4 regions of the Skermanella rosea genome follow, and region 3 is predicted to be linked to each of the others. Evidence: riboswitches for the same ligand, from Rfam matches in the RefSeq annotation. Region 3 holds a riboswitch; each other region holds the start of a gene.
The links. Region 3 has a riboswitch for thiamine pyrophosphate ahead of thiC (phosphomethylpyrimidine synthase ThiC). Riboswitches for the same ligand answer to the same signal wherever they lie in the genome.
Positions count from the first base shown of each region.

Region 1: another riboswitch for thiamine pyrophosphate. It lies ahead of JL101_RS06760 (ABC transporter ATP-binding protein); the one in region 3 lies ahead of thiC (phosphomethylpyrimidine synthase ThiC).
Region 2: another riboswitch for thiamine pyrophosphate. It lies ahead of JL101_RS23290 (ABC transporter substrate-binding protein); the one in region 3 lies ahead of thiC (phosphomethylpyrimidine synthase ThiC).
Region 4: another riboswitch for thiamine pyrophosphate. It lies ahead of thiO (glycine oxidase ThiO); the one in region 3 lies ahead of thiC (phosphomethylpyrimidine synthase ThiC).

Region 1 covers NZ_CP086111.1:1,457,391-1,462,184, reverse strand. The annotation lists tRNA gene JL101_RS06790 (tRNA-Arg) at 18-94, opposite strand; gene JL101_RS06785 (ETC complex I subunit) at 123-416, opposite strand; tRNA gene JL101_RS06780 (tRNA-Pro) at 445-521, opposite strand; gene JL101_RS06775 (O-methyltransferase) at 708-1,373, shown strand; gene JL101_RS06770 (DUF192 domain-containing protein) at 1,386-1,859, opposite strand; gene JL101_RS06765 (acetoin utilization protein AcuC) at 1,919-3,070, opposite strand; TPP riboswitch at 3,171-3,279, shown strand; gene JL101_RS06760 (ABC transporter ATP-binding protein) at 3,272-4,039, shown strand; gene JL101_RS06755 (ABC transporter permease) at 4,057-4,794, shown strand, end outside.
Region 2 covers NZ_CP086111.1:4,985,442-4,990,235, reverse strand. The annotation lists gene JL101_RS23295 (branched-chain amino acid ABC transporter permease) at 1-688, opposite strand, end outside; gene JL101_RS23290 (ABC transporter substrate-binding protein) at 685-1,812, opposite strand; TPP riboswitch at 1,870-1,970, opposite strand; gene JL101_RS23285 (methyl-accepting chemotaxis protein) at 2,126-4,309, shown strand; gene JL101_RS23280 (adenosine deaminase) at 4,392-4,794, opposite strand, start outside.
Region 3 covers NZ_CP086111.1:3,153,682-3,158,475, forward strand. The annotation lists gene thiC (phosphomethylpyrimidine synthase ThiC) at 1-1,391, opposite strand, end outside; TPP riboswitch at 1,474-1,592, opposite strand; gene JL101_RS14620 (hypothetical protein) at 1,660-2,571, opposite strand; gene JL101_RS14625 (hypothetical protein) at 2,766-2,990, opposite strand; gene JL101_RS14630 (EAL domain-containing protein) at 3,285-4,481, shown strand; gene JL101_RS14635 (FecR family protein) at 4,608-4,794, shown strand, end outside.
Region 4 covers NZ_CP086111.1:522,518-527,311, reverse strand. The annotation lists gene JL101_RS02485 (S49 family peptidase) at 45-890, shown strand; TPP riboswitch at 979-1,079, shown strand; gene thiO (glycine oxidase ThiO) at 1,069-2,280, shown strand; gene thiS (sulfur carrier protein ThiS) at 2,277-2,498, shown strand; gene thiG (thiazole synthase) at 2,537-3,316, shown strand; gene JL101_RS02465 (PP0621 family protein) at 3,368-3,607, shown strand; gene JL101_RS02460 (glycine--tRNA ligase subunit alpha) at 3,825-4,745, shown strand; gene glyS (glycine--tRNA ligase subunit beta) at 4,762-4,794, shown strand, end outside.

The sequences.
Region 1 (4,794 bases), 1.7 Mb from region 3:
CCAAGCTCTTGAAAAGTTGGCGCGCCCTGCTGGATTCGAACCAGCGACCGTCCGCTTAGAAGGCGGGTGCTCTATCCAGCTGAGCTAAGGGCGCTTGAAGGAGGCAGGGACCCCGCGCGTCCTCAGCGGACGCGGTCGGGGCGGAAATTGTCGGCGTAGTTGCGCGGGCGGACGCGGCGCTGGTGGGCGTCCTGGACCATGTATTCCCAGCCCTTGCGCTCGGCGAACGCGACGGCGTCGTCCTTGGTCGGGAACTTCAGGCGAACCTGGTTGAGGGTGTCGCCGGACGAGATCCAGCCCATCAGGGGCTCGGCGCGCCGCGGGGTCGCGATCTCGTATTCCAGGACCCAGTCACCCATCTTGCCGCGACCGGACTGCATGGTCGACTTGCTGGGCTGATAGATACGCACCTGCATGGTTCGCTTCTCCACGACTTCTCGCATATGGTCGGAGCGCCGAGATTCGAACTCGGGACCCTCTGCTCCCAAAGCAGATGCGCTACCAGACTGCGCTACGCTCCGCCAGAGCGTGACATACATCATCGGGGCAAACTCAGCAACCCACTGCCCCCGGCGGCCCTCGAAGAAAGTTCCGAAGCTTTGCCATATGGACTTATGCAGGGCACCGTGGCATTCGGCGGTCGGCGGCCGACCCTTCATCAACACCATGTGTCGTCCCAAGATATCGACCCGAGACGAGGATCCCGAGTGACCCAGCAATCCATGTTCCTGCCGCCGGCGATCCACCAGTACATCCTGGACAATTCGCTGCGGGAGCCGCCGGTGCTGACCCGGCTGCGCGCCGAGACGGCCAGCCTGACCCAGGGCTATTACCAGATAGCGCCGGAGGAAGGGCAGATGCTGACCCTGGTGCTGGAACTGCTCAGGGCGCGGCGGACGCTCGATATCGGCGTGTTCACCGGCTACAGCGCCACGGTGGCGGCCCTGGCGCTGCCGCCCGAAGGCCGGGTGGTGGCCTGCGACGTCAGCGTGGAATGGACCGACGTGGCGCGGCGCTACTGGGCGGAGGCCGGAGTCGCCGACAAGATCGACCTGCGGCTGGCCCCGGCGACGGAGACGCTTGCGGCCCTGATCGGCGAGGGAGCGGCGGGCAGCTTCGACTTCGCGCTGATCGACGCGGACAAGGAGCTTTACCCGACCTATTACGAGCAGGCGCTGACCCTCGTCCGGCCGGGCGGCGTGATCGCGATCGACAACACGCTGTGGCGCGGCACGGTCGCCGATCCGCAAGCGACCAAGCCCAAGACCGAGACGTTCCGGGCGTTCAACGCCTTCGTCCATGCCGACGAGCGGGTGACCCAGGTGCTGCTGCCGCTGGGCGACGGGCTTACCCTGGCGCGCAAGCGCCCCTGAGGGTCAGCCCGGTCAGCCCTGCTGCTGGAAGGCCGGGTGGACCACCCGGTCGCCGGCGCGGATGCCCAGCCGGGCGGCCATGCCGCCGTTGATCTCCAGCACGCCCTTGACCTGGCCCGCGGAACTGATGGTGTCCAGCGACTGGGGCACCGCGTTCTCGTGGATGTTCACGATCCGGCCGTCGGGGCCGATGAACACCATGTCCAGCGGGATGAAGGTGTTCTTCATCCACATGGACATGGTCTGAAGCTGCGGCAGGATGAACAGCATGCCGGCGTCGGGCGCCATGGTCTCGCGGAACATCAGCCCCTGCGCCATCTGGCGCGGAGTCTCGGCGATTTCGATCGCGAAGGGGAATTTGCCGCCCGAGGCGGTCTCGATCACCAGTCGGTCGGTGCGGAACGTCTCCGCGGCGGACAGGGAGCCCTGACCGGCCGCAACCAGCAGCAGGACGAGGGTGAAGGTTCGGATGATCGCGGCAGCCATGGTCCAGTCGCTACAGGAGCCCGCACTATATGTAAAGCATTTGGGCGAATCCTGTACCGTCAGGACATGACCGCGTCCACGACCTGCCGGATCTCGTCGCGCACCGGGCCGGGCCTCGGGGCGTCGGCGATGGTGGTGAACCAGTGTTCCGGCGGGTTCTGGCCCTGGCGGCGGCTCCAGGTCAGGGCGCGCAGCACCTCCTCGGCGTCCTGAGTCACCGGAACGTCCGGGTCGATGCCGTTGAGGGTGGCCCAGACCCCGGTCCAGCAGCGGCCGACCGACCACGGATTGTAGCCGCCGCCGCCCAGGACCAGGACCCGGGGAGCGAGGGTCGCAAGCGAGCGGACGGCGTTCCACAGGGCGCGGTTGGACAGTTCCAGCCGGCTCAGCGGGTCGTCGGCCAGGGCGTCGGCGCCGCACTGGATCACCACGGCGTCGGGGGCGAAGCACCGGCCCAGCGGCATCAGGGCGTTCTCCAGGATGTAGTCCAGTTCGGAGTCGTTGAACTCCACCGGGACCGGCAGGTTGCGGGCCATGCCGCCGGCCCGGTCGCCGACCTTGCCGGTGAAGGGCCAGCGGGTGCCCTCGTGGACCGACACGGTCAGCACCCGGTCGTCGTCGGCGAAGGCATATTCCACCCCGTCGCCGTGATGGGCGTCCAGGTCCGCGTAATAGACGCGGCGCAGGCCGCCGTCGAGCATGGTCAGGATCGCGAGCACCGGGTCGTTGAAGTAGCAGAAGCCGCTGGCCCGGTCGCGCAGGCCGTGGTGGGTCCCGCCCGCGGGGTTGTAGATCACCCCTTCGTGCTCGGCCAGCAGCCGGCCGGCCAGGATCGAGCCGCCCGACGCCGTGGCGGGACGGCGGAAGACCTCGGCGAAGATCGGGTTCTCCAGCCGGCCGATATTGTAGCGGTCGCGCGCCTCCGGATCGAGCCGCTGCTCCGCCTCGGCCCGGCGGACCGTCTCTATATATGTCCGGTCGTGAAAACGGGCGAGCTGGTCGGGGGTCGCCCTGGGGCTGTCCAGATAGTCCCGGTGGTCCAGCCATCCCATGGCGCGGGAAAGGTCGATCGCGGTGGAGACCCGCGGGATCGCGAGCGGGTGCTTCTTGCCATAGGTGGAGGCCCGGTAGATCTCGCTTCCGATGAAGAGCGGGCCGATGGGCTCGGACTGGGCGGGCTGGGACTGGGCGGGCTGGGGCTGGTTCAACATGGAAGCTGACCTAGGCCGCCCCCCGCGCTTCGTCAACTATGTGCGTATTCGGTATTCCAGCGCCTTGCCAGGGCGTCACGGACTTGCAATAGTCTGTCCCAACCTCACTGGGGGGAGCCGATGGTCGGCTGAGAGGTCCCAAGCCGCGGGACGACCCCTGGAACCTGATCCGGTTGATACCGGCGTAGGGATCAGTGACCCATGCACGACCTCGTGCGGCCGACCGTGTCGGCCCATCCTCCCAGCATCGGCGTGAGAATTGAGCGGGCCCGCCTGACCTATGGCGGCGCGCGGCTGTTCGACGGCCTGGATTTCGAGCTCGAAGGCGGCCGCTGCACCTGCCTGCTCGGGCCGAGCGGCGTCGGCAAGACCACGCTGCTTCGGCTGATCGCCGGGCTGGCCGATCCGGAGCCGCCCACGGTCCTGGCGGCGGAGGACGGAAAGCCGCTGGACGGCCGGGTCGCCTACATGGCTCAGCAGGACCTGCTGCTGCCCTGGCTGGGCGCGCTGGACAACGTGCTGCTGGGGCCGAGGCTGCGCGGCGAGGCGGTGGGCGCCGCCCTGGCGGACCGGGCGCGCGGGCTGCTCGACGCGGTCGGGCTGGGCGACCGGCTGCAAGCCCGGCCGGCGGAGCTGTCGGGCGGCATGCGCCAGCGGGTGGCCCTGGCCCGCACCCTGATGGAGGACCGTCCCGTCGTGCTGATGGACGAGCCCTTCTCGGCCCTGGACGCGATCACCCGGCTCAGGCTCCAGGAACTGGCGGCCGGGCTGCTGGCGGGGAAGACGGTGCTTCTGGTCACCCACGACCCGCTGGAGGCGCTTCGCATCGGACATCGGATCCATGTGATGGCGGGACAGCCGGCGGAAATCGGGCCGGCGATCTCGCCCGAGGGTTCGCCGCCGCGGCCGGCCGACGATCCGGCGCTTCTGGCGCGGCAGGCCGAGCTGCTGCGGCGGCTGTCATCATGATGCGGGCGGTACGGCCCATGGTGCGCCCCCTGGTGACCGCGGCGGTCCTGATCGCCGCGTGGCAGGCGCTTGTCTGGGCGACCGGCGTGCCGCGATTCATCCTGCCCGATCCGGCGCGGGTGGCGGTGGCGCTGTGGGAGCGGGCCGGCCTGATCGGCTACCACGCCCTGTTCACGATGGGCGAGATCCTGGGCGGGCTGGCGCTCGGCGTCGTGCTGGGCGCCGCCACGGCGCTGACGCTCAGCTATTTCCGGCCGGCGCGCCGCTGGCTGATGCCGGTGCTGGTGTTCAGCCAAGCGATCCCGGTGTTCGCGCTGGCGCCGCTGCTGGTGCTGTGGCTGGGCTACGGCATGGCGTCCAAGGTCGCGATGGCGACCCTGATCATCTATTTCCCGGTCACCTCGGCCTTCTTCGACGGGCTGCGCCGGACCGAGCCGGGCTGGCTGGACCTGGCTCGGACCATGGGCGGGTCGCGCTGGACCACGCTGGTCCGGATCCGCCTGCCGGCAGCATTGCCCGCCTTCGCCTCCGGCCTGCGGGTCGCCACGGCGGTGGCGCCGATCGGCGCCGTGGTCGGCGAGTGGGTCGGGGCCTCGGCCGGGCTCGGATACCTGATGCTGCACGCCAACGGGCGCATGCAGGTGGACTTGATGTTCGCGGCCCTGCTGACCTTGGCCGCCATCGCGGTGGCGCTCTATTTCGCGGTGGACGCGCTGCTGCGCCGCGCCCTGCCGTGGCAACGGGACAAGAATCCA
Region 2 (4,794 bases), 1.8 Mb from region 3:
TCACGGCGATGTAGGCCTTCAGGATCAGCCCGCTGCCCGAGGTCGGCGTCACGAAGAACTGGTTGGACAGCAGCAGCCCGGCGGCGCCCGCCAGCGCGGCGCCCAGCGCGAAGGTGGCGGCGACCATGGCCGTCACGGGGATGCCGCAGGCCCGCGCCATCTCCGGGTCCTGGGCGGTCGCCCGCAGGCGCCGGCCCAGCTGGGTGCGGGCGAACAGCCAGTGCTGCCCCAGGATCAGCAGCCCGGCCACCGCCACGACCGCGAGCGACTGCTTAGGCACGAGCAGGCCGGCGATCTCCAGCGTTCCGCCCCCGAACAGCGGCGGCGCCGCCTTCGGCTCCGGCCCGAACAGCAGGGTGGCGCCGTTCTGCAGGATGATGCCGACCGCGATGGTGCTGATGAAGACGCTGACCGGCGGGCGATGCCGAAGCGGCAGGTAGGCCAGCAGCGACACCAGCAGCCCCAGCGCCGCCATCAGCGCCGCCACCAGCGGCAGCAGCAGGATGCCGGGCAGGGGGATCAGCCCCGCCAGGGCCACCGCCAGGAATCCGCCGGCCATGACCAGGTCGCCCTGGGCGAAGTTGACGGCCGAGGTCGCGTTCAGCACCAGTACGAAGCCCAGGGCGACCAGCGCATAGGCGGCGCCCAGTGCCACCCCGTTGACCAGAAGCTGCGCGACACCCGTCACGGCGCCACGTCGTAGCGCTTGACCACCGCCGGAACGCGCGACGATCCGTCGTAGCAGACGATGACCGCGGAATGGGCCATGTTGCCCCGGCCGTCGGAGTGGTAGGTCATGGCGAGCCCGCGGTACGTCCCCTTGGCCAGCGCGTCGCGCACGGCCTCCGGCGTGTCCGCCCCCTTGGCCGCCGCGTCCAACACCATGCGGATGCCGTCGTACTGGCCGAGCGCGAAGGCGTCGGGCTCGGTGCCGAAGGCCGTGCGGTACTCGGCGGTGAAGCGCTCCATCTCCGGCGAGCCGCCCGACACCGGCGAGGCCGAGGTCTCGGCGCAGACGCCCCTCAGTTCGGCCGGCTCCAGCAACGCCGCGGTGGACGGCTGGTGCATGGCCGAGCCGGCGACGATCGGCACGCCGGGGTTCATGGCCGTCGCCTGCCGCACGAACAGCGCCGTCGGGCCGGAATGCAGGTGCAGGACCAGCACGTCGGGGTTGGCCGCCATGGCCTTGGTCAGCACCGGCAGCATGTCGCGGATGCCGGGATCGACGCCCTCCTCGAACACCGGCTCGACGCCCAGCTTGCCGAAGGCGTCGCGCAGGTGCGCCTGGCCGCTCTGGCCATAGGCGGTGGTCTGGTAGATCACGGCCGGCCTGCGCTTGCCCAGTTCCTCCGCCACGTAGCGGGCATGGGCGGTCTTGGTGACCCCGTCGCCGGGGAAGAAGCGGAAGACCCAGGGATTGCCGCGCTCGGTGATCGACGCCGTGCCGGAGACCGTGACCAGGGGGATGCCGTACTCGTCGGCCAGCGGCAGCATGGCGAGCATCTGGGTGCCCAGCATGCTAGCGGCGACCGCCGTCGGGGTCCCGCGCCCGGACGCCCGTTCCAGCGCGGTTACCGCGCCTTCGGGGGAGGTGCCGGTATCGATCACTTCCGACCGCACCGTAACCCCTTCGGGAGCTTCCCGGATCGCCAGGACGGCGCCGTTCCGCTGGCTGGTGCCTTCCAGCGCCAGGAAGCCGGTGACCGGCACCAGCACCGGGATGTCCAGGTCGGCCGCGGCGGCGGAGCCGGCGGCGGACGACAGGGCGGCGGCGAACGCGGCGGCGAACAGTGTGGACTTCCGGGCGGACATCGTCGGTTCCCCTTCCTCCTTGCGAAGCGGAAACCTGTGAGTGCCGCGATTTGCTCTTGGTCGGTCCCACGGGCTCCCTTCGCTGGCATGATCCAGATCAGGTTCTATGGGTATGATCTCAGCACGGGCGGATCGGCCCGGCACCCCAGCCTTCGTGACGCGACAGTGACAGTCCGGCTTGGCCCCGTCAAGGCTCGGCCAGCCCTATCCGAAGGAGAGCGCCCGGCCGTTTAATCTAATACTTTTGACGTAGATCATTGCCGCTGCAACCCTGGCGCCCGATTGTCCGCGATTGCAACTGGGGGGATGACCAATGAACACTCGCGAGCTGTCCGACGCGCGGGCTCAGCCCGACGCGGCCCCGTCCCATGGCACGTCGGTCGAGCTGGCGCTCTGGCGGATCGACGGTGCCACGCAGCGCTCGCTCCGGCAGCTCGGCCCCCATGTCAACGCCGACCTGGACGGCATCCTCACCGATTTCTACGGCTTCCTGAAGCGCTTTCCCGAGACGGCGGAGCTGATCGCGGCGGAGGGCATGGTCACCCGCCTGATCTGCGCTCAGCAGGACCATTGGCACAAGCTGTTCGTCGACGGCATCGACGCCGGGTACGTGGAGCGGGTGCAGCGGATCGGGTCGGCCCACCACCGGGTCGGGCTGAAGCCGCGTTTCTATCTGTCGGCCTATTCCTTCATCCTGGAGCGGCTGGTCCGCTCGGTGATCGAGCGCAACCGCTGGAGCCGGCACGCCGCGGCCGACCAGGCGGCGACGCTGATCCGCACCCTCCTGATGGAGGCGGAGCTGGCGCTTTCCGTCTATACCCACACGACGACCGAGCAGCACGTGACGGACGAGCTGCTCGACCTCGCCGACACCTTCGAGCAGGAGCTGGACGACGCGGTCCAGCTGGTCCGCCGCAAGGCCGAGGCGATGGAAAGGGCCTCGACCGAGGTGTTGGGCGCCGCCCGCATGGTCAGCGAGGACGGCGGCCACGTCGCCGAGGCGTCCCACGAGGCCGACGTCAACGCCCAGACCATCGCCGCCGCCACCCAGGAGCTTTCGGCCTCCATCGCCGAGATCTCGCGGCAGGTGGACCGCTCGACCGGGGCCGCCCAGGACGCCACCGTCCGGTCCCAGGCGGCCCGCGACATCGCCAACAACCTGACCGACGTGTCCGACAGGATCGGCTCGATCGCCTCGCTGATCGAGAAGATCGCCAAGGAGACGCGCCTGCTCGCGCTGAACGCCAGCATTGAGGCGGCGCGCGCCGGCGAGGCCGGGCGCGGCTTCTCGGTCGTCGCGAACGAGGTCAAGCTGCTGGCCGACCAGACCAATGACGCCACGGGCAATATCCGGTCCGAGATCCAGTCGATGCAGAAGGCGATCGGCGACACGGTCAGCGCGATCGCCGACGTGGCCGGCCGGGTCGAGCTGGTCAACGACACCATCACCGCGATCGCCTCCGCCGTGGTCGAGCAGGACGCTGTCACCCAGGACATCGCCCAGACCGTGACCCAGACGGCCGACAGCGTGCGCCGGGTGCACGAGCGGATCGGCAGCGTCGCCACCCAGGCGGGACTGACCACCACGGTATCGACCCAGCTGCGCAACAACACGACTGAACTGGTCGAGCAGGTCGTCAACATCGAGAAGCGGGTGATCTCCAGCCTGCGCAACTCCCGCTTCGCCGAGCGCCGGCGGGCGATGCGCGTCACCGTGGACATCAAGACCGAATGCAGGGTGGACGGGCGCGCGGTGCCGGCCTGCGTCGAGAACATCTCCAGCGGCGGCGCCCAGGTCCGTCTGGCCGCCGGGACCGCCGGGCAGAACGCCCCCGTTTCCTTCGACCTGCCGGGCATCGGCGAGGTCACGGCCCGGGTCTCCACCGTGGAAGGGGAAGTGCTCCATGTCCATTTCGAGGACCTCGGCCCTGCCGTCCAGGCCGCGCTGACCGAGGCGCTGGACCGCTGGCACCGGGGCGACGAGGCGCTGATCGAGACCGTGCAGGCGGCGGCGCGCCAGATCTCCGGCCTGTTCGACGACACCATCGACGAGGGCGGCATCAGTGCCGCGGCGATGTTCTCCACCGCCTACCAGCCGATCCCCGGGACCGATCCCCAGCAGTACCTGACCGCCTACACGGAGCTGTGCGACCGCCTGCTGCCGCCGATCCAGGAATCGGTGCTCCAGAAGGAGACCCGGATCGATTTCTGCGTCGTGGTGGACCGCAACGGCTATCTGCCGACCCACAACCTGAAATATTCGCAGCCCCAGCGGCCGGGCGAGCCGGCCTGGAACACCGCCAACTGCCGCAACCGGCGCCTGTTCGACGATTTCACCGGCATCGCCGCCGCGCGCAGCCGGGCGCCAGCCCTGGTCCAGACCTATCGCCGCGACATGGGCGGCGGCAGGTTCCTGCTTCTGAAGGACGTCAGCGCCCCGATCCTGGTCCACGGCCGCCATTGGGGCGCCCTCCGCCTGGGTTGCCGGCCGACGTGACACCGCACAGCGGGGTTGATGCCGACGAGGGAAACCGGGGTCAGACCATCATTTCCCAACGGCGTAGGTTAACAACGACCATTCAGGGAAATGGTGGTCTGACCCCGGTTTCCCGGCGCAGGCCGGTCTCGAGCAGCCGGCCGCGCGTTTCGTCGTCCAGGAAGGCCGCTTCCAGCGCCGTCACCGTCGCATTGCGCAGGTACTCCTCACCCCAGCCGAACGCCTCCGCCGCGACCTCGTATTCCCGGCCCAGGGTGGTCGCGAAATAGGGCGGGTCGTCGCTGTTCAGCGTGACGGCGCAGCCGGCCGCGCGCAGGCGGTCCAGCGGGTGGTCGGCGTAGGAGCCGTATACCGCGGTGCGGATGTTGCTGGTCGGGCAGACCTCCAGCACGATGCCCTCGCCGGTGATCCGGCGGATCAGGTCGGCGTCCTCGATCGCGCGGACACCGTGGCCGATCCGGCTGACCGGCAGGTGGTCCAGGGCG
Region 3 (4,794 bases):
CAGCCGATCATGGCGGCGCCGATGCCGCTGGTGATGTGGTCGTAGCCGGGCGCTATGTCGGTGGTCAGCGGGCCGAGCGTGTAGAAGGGCGCTTCGCGGCAGACGTCGAGCTGCCGGTCCATGTTCTCCTTGATCCTGTGCATCGGCACATGGCCCGGCCCCTCCACCATGACCTGCACGTCGTGCTTCCAGGCGACCTGCGTCAGTTCACCCAGCGTCTCCAGCTCGGCGAACTGCGCCGCGTCGTTGGCGTCGGCGATGGAACCCGGCCGAAGCCCGTCACCCAGCGAGAAGCTGATGTCGTAGGCCCGCATGATCTCGCAGATCTCCTCGAACCGGGTATAGAGGAAGTTCTCCCGGTGGTGCGCCAGGCACCACTTGGCCAGGATCGAACCGCCGCGCGAGACGATGCCGGTCACCCGCCGCGCGGTCAGCGGGATATGGGCGAGCCGGACGCCGGCATGGATGGTGAAGTAGTCCACGCCCTGCTCCGCCTGCTCGACCAGGGTGTCGCGGTAGATGTCCCAGGTCAGCTCCTCGGCCCGGCCGCCGACCTTCTCCAAGGCCTGGTAGATCGGGACGGTGCCGATCGGCACGGCGGCATTGCGGATGATCCACTCGCGGGTGGTGTGGATGTTGGCGCCGGTCGAGAGGTCCATCACGGTGTCGGCCCCCCAGCGGGTCGCCCAGACCATCTTCTCGACCTCTTCCGCCACGGAGGAGGCGACGGCGGAATTGCCGATGTTGGCGTTGATCTTGACCAGGAAATTGCGGCCGATGATCATCGGCTCGATCTCCGGATGGTTGATGTTGGCCGGGATGATCGCCCTGCCCTTCGCCACCTCGTCGCGCACGAATTCCGGGGTGACATGGTCCGGGATCGCGGCGCCGAAGGACCGGCCGTCGCGCACGGCGTCGAGCGCCGCCTGCCGGCCGAGGTTCTCCCGGATCGCGACATACTCCATCTCCGGCGTGACGATGCCGCGCCGCGCATAGGCCATCTGTGTCACGGCGGCACCGCCCCGTGCCCGCAGCGGCCTGCGGGCGGGGCCGGAGAACTCCTCCAGGTTGGAGCGTTGGCCCTGGCGCAGGCCGTTGTCCTCCGGCCTGACCGGCCGGCCGTCATAGGCTTCGGTATCGCCGCGGGCCGCGATCCAGCCGGCGCGCAACGGGGGCAGGCCGCGGGCGATGTCGATTTCAGCGGCCGGATCGCTGTAGGGGCCGGAGCTGTCATAGACACGGACCGGCGGTTCGCCGCAGCCGGGCTCCAGGTCGATCTCGCGCAGTGCGACCCGCAGGTCCGGGTACTGGGTGCCCGGAACATGCACCTTGCGCGACGCGGGCAGCGGCCCAGTGGAAACGGTGAAGGTCGGATTGCTGTCTTTCGGCATCGTGATCTCCTGCTTCGAAGGCGAGCGGAGATCCGGAATGCAGCGACGGATATGATGAGACCGGGCGCGGATGCGACCGCGGAGTCCTCGCCCTCTCCCCTTCCTACGCCGGCACGACCCGGATCAGGTTCAAAGGGTCTCCGCGTTGCCGCTAGGCCGACGGAATCTCAGCCCCCTATCGGGGCTCCCCTGGGAATACGCCGATCCTCAGGGCATCGCCGCCGCTTGTCAAGCCGTCCGTCGCCTGAAGTGACCGGTGCCGACGCCTTCAGGGCCGCTTCAGGAAATAGGGCCGGCTGCGGACCGCGACCGGGTCGGACTGGAAGGTCTGGATCGCATTGGCCGGGGTTCCCTCCAACAGGTCCCGCATGACGACGCCCATCGGATGGGGGCTGGCGCCGTATGTCAGCCGCACCCGATCCGCCGGTCCGTCATCGGCGATGAAGAAGGTGTCGAAGGGCCGGGCGACGCTCCAGCGGGAGCCGACCGGCCGGCCCGCGGACACGCCGTACCGGGTCACCGGGGAGATCGTGCCGGGAATCGGGGTCAGTCCGGTGGTGTCGACCAGGACGGTGAAAATGCAGTCGGCCGGGTCGTCGGGGTCGGTGACCCGGAATCCCCAGGTCTGCATCCACTCCGTCTCGGCGGTCGCGGCCCTGCCGTCACGGACAGGATCGGGCGATGGAAGGTTGACCAGGAAGCCGGTCAGGAACATCGGGTCGCCGAACAGTTCCCTGCCGACCGAGACGGCCGCCGGATCATCGCAGGGCACGAACAGGCGGTGGTTTCCCAGCAGATGGGTCTGCTCGTCGCCCATGAGCCACTGGTCGAAGGTGATGTCCGGAACCTCGTCCCAGCGGCCTTCCGGACAGGCCACGATGCTCAGTTCCAGTTCCTGGACGATCCCGGCCGCCGACGGCGACCAGTGTTCGGGCGGCAGGTTCAGCCCGGCCGACCGGAAGGCGCCGTGGACATGGAAGCCGTAGCTGACCGAGGCGTGGTCGCCGAAAATGGCTGGCCGCAGCCCGCTCCCTTCAAAGAGGTCGGTCACCCTGGCGGGATCGACGAGGTGATGGACCACGCAGCTGGACAGCGCGGCTTGATGGAACGGCGGAGCCACCCCCGGCAGGATCGGAGGCAACCGGGTGGGGGTATCGAGCTTCCTGGCTGTGGTCGGCATGTCCTGGCTTCCTGCGGGGATGTGCAAACAGGAGAGATAAAACTTCGGATAGGCAAAACTCCACCCTTTTCTTCCGCGCTCGCATTACCGATCCGAAACCGTTATCCTGTTTGACGAAACCATGGCCGGAATCTAGGGAAACTTCAGGAAGGCCCCGCCACCGCGCCTACTCCGGACGGTGGCGGGACAAGAGCCTACTTCTCGGTTTTCGCGAGGACGTGGAGTGCCTGAGCCCACAGGAAGTATTTGCACGTCGCCAGTTCTTCGATCGTGTCGATCCCGAAGGCTTCCTTGAGTTTGAGCGCGTCGCCCTCGGTGACGCCCGCGAGGGCGGCAGGCGATTGGGACATCAATTGCTTGGGCGTCATGCCCTCATAGGTCTTGTCAAGGATCGCTTTGAGACTCTCGATTGCGGCCATCGCCAGCTCCCTGATAGAAGTTTCGGCACATAGCAAGATCAACCAACAAGCATCCGCACTAACTTTGGATAAGGACACTGATATACATATTGCACAAAAGAAATCCAAGCCAAGAGCCAGAAATCTCATCCCGTTGCGAATGGAACATTCCGCTTAGCCTGCAAACGGTCGGGTTCCGGTGAGGATATTATTTGACTGGCATGGCCCGTCTTTACAAAAATTGGATTAAACCGTATTTTCTCGAAAATGCTTTTTCCGGTTCGGCAGCCGGCGGTCCTCCGTGGAGACCCTCCCTTGATCCGCAAGACGTTTCGACCAGGTGCAACGATCTTCTTCGAGGGACAGCCGGCCGACTGCGCCTATATCGTGGAGCGGGGACAGGTCGAGATCTGCGCCACCCGGGACCGGACCCACATCACGCTGGCGACGCTCGGCCGGGGCGAGATCTTCGGCGAGATGGCCGTACTGGACGACAGCGTCCGGTCGGCCGCGGCCCGGGCGATGGAGGAGACCGAGGTGCTGATCATCCGGCGTGATCAGCTGAAGCGGCGCATCCAGGAAGTGGAGCCGATCGTCGGGCAACTGCTCGGCAGCCTGATCAGCCGGTTCAGGCAGGCGCAGAGCGGCCTTCTCAACGACCTGCCAGGCCGAGACCGGGGGACGGCGAACCATCTGGTGGTATCGGCGCCCACCGGCGGCACCGAGCGCGGCGAATCGGCGCTCAACTGGATACACCGCGAATACGATCTGGAACGCGGCCTCGGCGCCGGGGAGTTCGAACCGTTCTTCCAGCCGATCGTGACGATCGCGGACGGCGAACTCGCCGGGTTCGAGGCCCTGGCCCGCTGGCGTCATCCCGACCGCGGCCTGGTGCCGCCGTGCGAGTTCATCGACCTGGGCGAGAAGAGCGGCCTGATCCGGCACATCGACTTGGTCATCATGGCGGATGCCTGCGCGCTGCTGCGCCGGACGGCCGGCGGCCGCCCCCTGCCCTTCCTGAGCGTCAACCTGTCGTCGCAGCATTTCACGGACATGGATGTGGTGACGGGCTTGGCGGAGCGGCTGGCGACGACCGGTTTCCCCGCCGAACGGCTGAAGGTCGAACTGACCGAGACGGCGCTGGTCCACGATCCCCACCAGGCCTACGAGGTCATGTGCAGGATCAAGGACCTCGGCGTGACCCTGGCGCTCGACGATTTCGGGACCGGTTACTCCAGCCTTTCCTACCTGCACAAGTTCCCGTTCGACGTGCTCAAGATCGACCAGTCGTTCGTCCGGGCGCTGGGCGAAGAGGGACGCACCCATCACATCGTCGAAACCATCATCACCCTGGCCCGCCGCATGGGCATGGAGGTGGTGGCGGAGGGAGTCGAGACGGCCGACCTGATCCGGCCGCTTCGGGAACTGGGATGCACGTTCGGCCAGGGCTATCATTACAGCCGGCCGGTCCCGGCGGACGTCATGGGCGGGATGCTCGACCAAAGGCGTTGATCGGGCATCCCGCCCATGACGTCCGCCGGGTACCCGATTTGAACCCAGGCCCGTCCATAATTTCAGCGCGTCCCGCCGCCCGTTTCCAGGAAAATGCCTGGGCGGAACCAATGGGGAGGCTCGGACATGGGAATCGCTGGTAGGATTCCGCCGATGCTGCTGGCCGGCCTGATGATGGCCTCGTCGGCGTCGGCGGCGGACATGACGCCGGCCGACCGGGCGCCGGTCGGACGGGTGGTGCGACAGGAAGGCAGCACCGTGATCCTGCGCGACGACATCCGGTCCCCGTTGCTGATCGGCACCTCGGTCTTCA
Region 4 (4,794 bases), 2.6 Mb from region 3:
AGGGCGCCCGCCCCATGTTAAGCGGCATGCTGATCCGCCGTATCATGACCGCCCTCGGTCGCAAGCCCGCCCCCACCGTTTCCGTTCTCCGGCTGTCCGGCGTCATCGGCGCCGGCGGGGCGCTCCGCCCGGGGATCACCCTGGCGGCCCTGGCGCCCGCCATCCAGCGCGCCTTCTCCGTTCCCGGCCAGCAGGCCGTGGCGCTCCAGGTCAATTCGCCCGGCGGTTCGCCGGTCCAGTCCGCCCTGGTCGCGGGACGCATCCGCCAGCTGGCCGACGAGAAGAAGGTGCCGGTCTTCGCCTTCGCGGAGGACGTCGCGGCGTCCGGCGGCTACTGGCTGGCCTGCGCCGCCGACGAGATCTACGCCGATCCCAGCTCGATCATCGGCTCGATCGGCGTGGTTTCCGCGGGCTTCGGCTTCCAGGACCTGATCGCCCGCTACGGGATCGAGCGGCGGGTACATACCTCCGGCACCCGGAAGGCCATGCTCGACCCGTTCCAGCCCGAGCGGGACGAGGACATCGTCCGGCTGAAGGCGATCCAGGCGGAGATCCACGACGCCTTCAAGGCCATGGTCCGCGGCCGGCGCGGCGACCGCCTGAAGGGGACCGACGAGGACCTGTTCTCGGGGGAGTTCTGGACCGGCGCCAAGGCGCTGGACCTGGGGCTGGTCGACGGGCTCGGCGACCTGCGATCGGTCATGCGCGACCGCTTCGGCGAAAAGGTCAACCTGCGGCTGGTCCATGGCGAGCGCCGCTGGTGGCGCGGCCGCATCCGGACGGAAGCGGCGCTGCCCGCCCTGACGCCGTCCGGCCTCGCCGACGATCTGGCAAGCGCCATGATCAATGCCGTCGAGGACCGCGCCATGTGGTCCCGCTTCGGCCTGTAGCGGCGCCCCCGGGCTGGGCGGCTGCCCGATAAGCCTTGCGGTCACACCGGGGCATGCCGCATAGTCGCGACCCCGGACGCGAGTCCGGAAAATCTGGCTGGGGTGCCGGTCCTTCGAGGGGCCGGCTGAGATCATACCCATCGAACCTGTTCGGATAATGCCGACGAAGGGAGCCCCCATGACGACAGCGCGATCCATTTCCGATATTCCGACCGGCCCGCGGTCCGACCGCCCCTCGGTCGCCATCGTCGGCGCCGGCGTGGTCGGCCTCGGCATCGGCTGGCGCCTTGCCGCCGCCGGGTGCCGGGTCGAGATCTTCGACAAGGGCGAGGCGGGACGCGGCGCCAGCCATGCCGCCGCGGGGATGCTGGCGGCCGGCGTCGAGGTCGAGCCCGGCGAGGAGGGCCAGCTGCCGCTGAACCGGCACAGCCAGGACCTGTGGCCGGGCTTCGCCGAGGAGCTTCAGGCCGCCTCCGGCATCGACGTCGAGTTGCGCACCGAGGGCACCCTCGTGGTGGCCCTGAACTCCGACGACGTCGCCCGGCTGCGCTTCAATTTCGACCTCCAGAAGAGCCTGGGGCTCGGCCATGAGTGGCTGACGGGGGCGGAGGTCAAGCGCCGCGAGCCCTATCTGCACACCGGCACGGCGGCGGCGATCCTGAGCCCGCGCGATCATCAGGTGGACAACCGCAAGGTCGCCCTGGCGCTCCGCACCGCCTTCGAGCGGGCCGGGGGGCGCTTGCATGAACACACGGCGGTCGAGGAGATCCTGGTCGAGGGCGGGCACGCCGCCGGCGTGCTGGCGGCCGGAGGCGGGACGCACCGGGCCGACGTCACCGTGCTGGCCGCGGGCGCCTGGTCGCGGGGGATTCCCGGTCTGCCCGACGGTGCCCGGCCGCCGGTCCGGCCGGTCAAGGGCCAGATGGCGGCCCTTCGGATGGACCCGCGCGAGCCGCTGCTCCGGCATGTGGTCTGGACGCCCGGCGTCTATCTGGTGCCGCGCCGCGACGGCCGGCTGGTGATCGGCGCCACGGTGGAGGAGCGCGGCTTCGACACCGACCTGACCGCGGGCGGCGTCATGTCCCTGCTCGAGGGCGCCTGGCGGGCGCTGCCGGGAGTCGAGGAACTGCCGATCGACGAGCTGTGGGTCGGCTTCCGCCCCGGCTCGCGCGACGACGCCCCCATCCTGGGACCGTCGGCGCTGGACGGGCTGGTCCTGGCGACCGGCCATCACCGGAACGGCATCCTGCTGACCCCGGTCACCGCCGACGCCGTCTCCGACCACATCCTGACCGGGCGGATCGCCGACGTCATCCGCCCGTTCGGCATCGACCGATTCGCGAAGAGAGCGGCGCCAGGCCGCCCGCAGAGTGGGAAGGAACTTCCATGACCCGACATATTCCCCCGCATATCCAGGTGAACGGCCAGCGCGAGCCGCTGGCGGCCCCGACGCTCGACGCCCTGCTGCGCGGGAAGGGGGTGGTTCCCGGAGCCCGCGGCGTCGCCGTCGCGCTGAACGGCGCGGTCGTCCCCGCCGGCCGCTGGGCCGACACCGCCCTGGCCGAAGGCGACGACCTGGAGATCGTCCGCCCCTTCTCCGGCGGCTGAAGCCGGACACGCCCGATACGAAGCCCTGAAAGCACCCCATGCCCCATCTGCCCGATTCCTTCGAAATCGCCGGCCGCACGCTCACCTCCCGCCTGTTCATCGGCACCGCCGGCTATCCGAACCGACAGGTCATGCTCGACTCCATCACGGCGAGCGGCGCCGAGGTGGTCACCGTGTCGATCCGCCGCATCAGCCTGGAAGGCTATGCCGAGAGCATGGTCGACCTGCTGGGATCCGATTACGTCCTGCTGCCCAACACCGCCGGATGCTCGACCGCGCGGGAAGCGGTTCTGACCGCCCGCCTCGCCCGAGAGGCGCTGGACACGAACTGGATCAAGCTGGAGGTGATCGGCGACCGCGAGACCCTCCACCCCGACGTGGAGGAGCTTCGGCGCGCGACCGAGGAGCTGGTCGCCGATGGCTTCACCGTGCTGCCCTACTGCAACGACGATCCGGTGTCCTGCCGGAAGCTGGCCGACGCCGGGGCGGCGGCGGTGATGCCGCTGGGCTCGCCGATCGGTTCCGGCCTGGGCATCGCCAACCCCCACGCGATCGAGCTGATCTGCGCGCGCAGCTCCGTTCCGGTCATCCTGGACGCGGGGATCGGCACCGCCTCGGACGCGACGCTGGCGATGGAGCTGGGGTGCAGCGCCGTGCTGCTGAACACGGCGGTGGCCAAAGCCCGCGACCCGCGCCGCATGGCCGCGGCGATGCGCTCCGCGGTGGAGGCGGGGCACGCCGCCCGGGAGGCCGGCCGCATCCCGAAGCGGACCTACGCCCAGGCCTCCAGCCCGCAGCTCGGGCTGATCGGCACCTGACTTGACCGGCGCCTGACTTGACCGACATGGGGCGGGGAACTAAGAGAAAGCATGTTGAAGTTCCTCACCCTAGTCCTGCTGATCGCCATCGTGTGGTTCGGCTTCAAGTTCGTGACCCGCTCCCAGGCGATCGCCAAGGCGAAGCGCGAGATGGCGGCCCGCCGCGAGGCCGGGCTGCCCCGCCCGCGTCCCCGCGACGCCCAGGAGATGGTCCGTTGCGCCTCCTGCGGCGTCTACGTGTCGGCTACCAAGGCCAGCGCCTGCGGCCGCCCGGACTGCCCTTACCGGTGAGAGTTCATTTCATTCATCCACAGATAAACGCAGATGGACACAGATGTTTTTTCGATCCTATCTGTGTCCATCTGCGTTCATCTGTGGATAATGCGGCCCTTTGACGTTCGCCCGTCGTGCGACGCCGGCTCCGACGCACCGCCTCCTGCACTTGATTCCGCCAGATTGCCCGCGTATCGTCCACGCACTGCAACATAATCATAAAGTGTGAGCGAACATGGCGCCTGCAAGCGCGGCGACACGGCCCCTCAGCTTCCAGGGGCTGATCCTCAAGCTCCAGAATTTCTGGGCGGAACAGGGCTGCGTCATCCTCCAGCCCTATGACATGGAAGTCGGCGCCGGCACGTTCCACCCGGCGACGACCTTGCGGGCGCTGGGGCCGCAGGCTTGGCGCGCCGCCTATGTTCAGCCGTCGCGCCGCCCCAAGGACGGCCGCTACGGCGAGAATCCCAACCGCTTGCAGCATTATTACCAGTTCCAGGTGATCCTGAAGCCGTCGCCGGCCGACGCGCAGGACCTATACCTGAAGAGCCTGTACGCCCTGGGGATCGACCCCGCGCTTCACGACATCCGGTTCGTCGAGGACGACTGGGAAAGCCCGACCCTGGGCGCCTGGGGCCTGGGCTGGGAAGTCTGGTGCGACGGCATGGAGGTCACCCAGTTCACCTATTTCCAGCAGGTCGGCGGCATCGAGTGCGACCCCGTCGCGGTCGAGCTGACCTACGGCCTGGAACGGCTCGCCATGTATGTCCAGGGCGTCGAGAACGTCTACGACCTGGACTTTAACGGCGCCGGCGTCCGCTACGGCGACGTGTTCAAGCGGTCGGAGGTGGAGTTCTCCACCTTCAACTTCGACTATGCCGACACCGACCGGCTGCTCCGCCACTTCAAGGACGCCGAGGAGGAATGCCGGATGCTGCTGGACGCCCGGCTGGCCCTGCCCGCCTATGACCAGTGCATCAAGGCGAGCCATCTGTTCAACCTCCTGGACGCGCGCGGCGTGATCAGCGTGGTCGAGCGGGCCGCCTATATCGGCCGCGTCCGGGCGCTTGCCAAGGGTTGCTGCGAGGCCTGGCTGGCGGGATTGCCGGCATCGGCCCCGGCGCTGGCACCGTCCGCCGCCGGCCCGACCTCCTGACAGACCGCCGGAAACCATGCCCCAGCTTCTGATCGAACTGTTCTCCGAG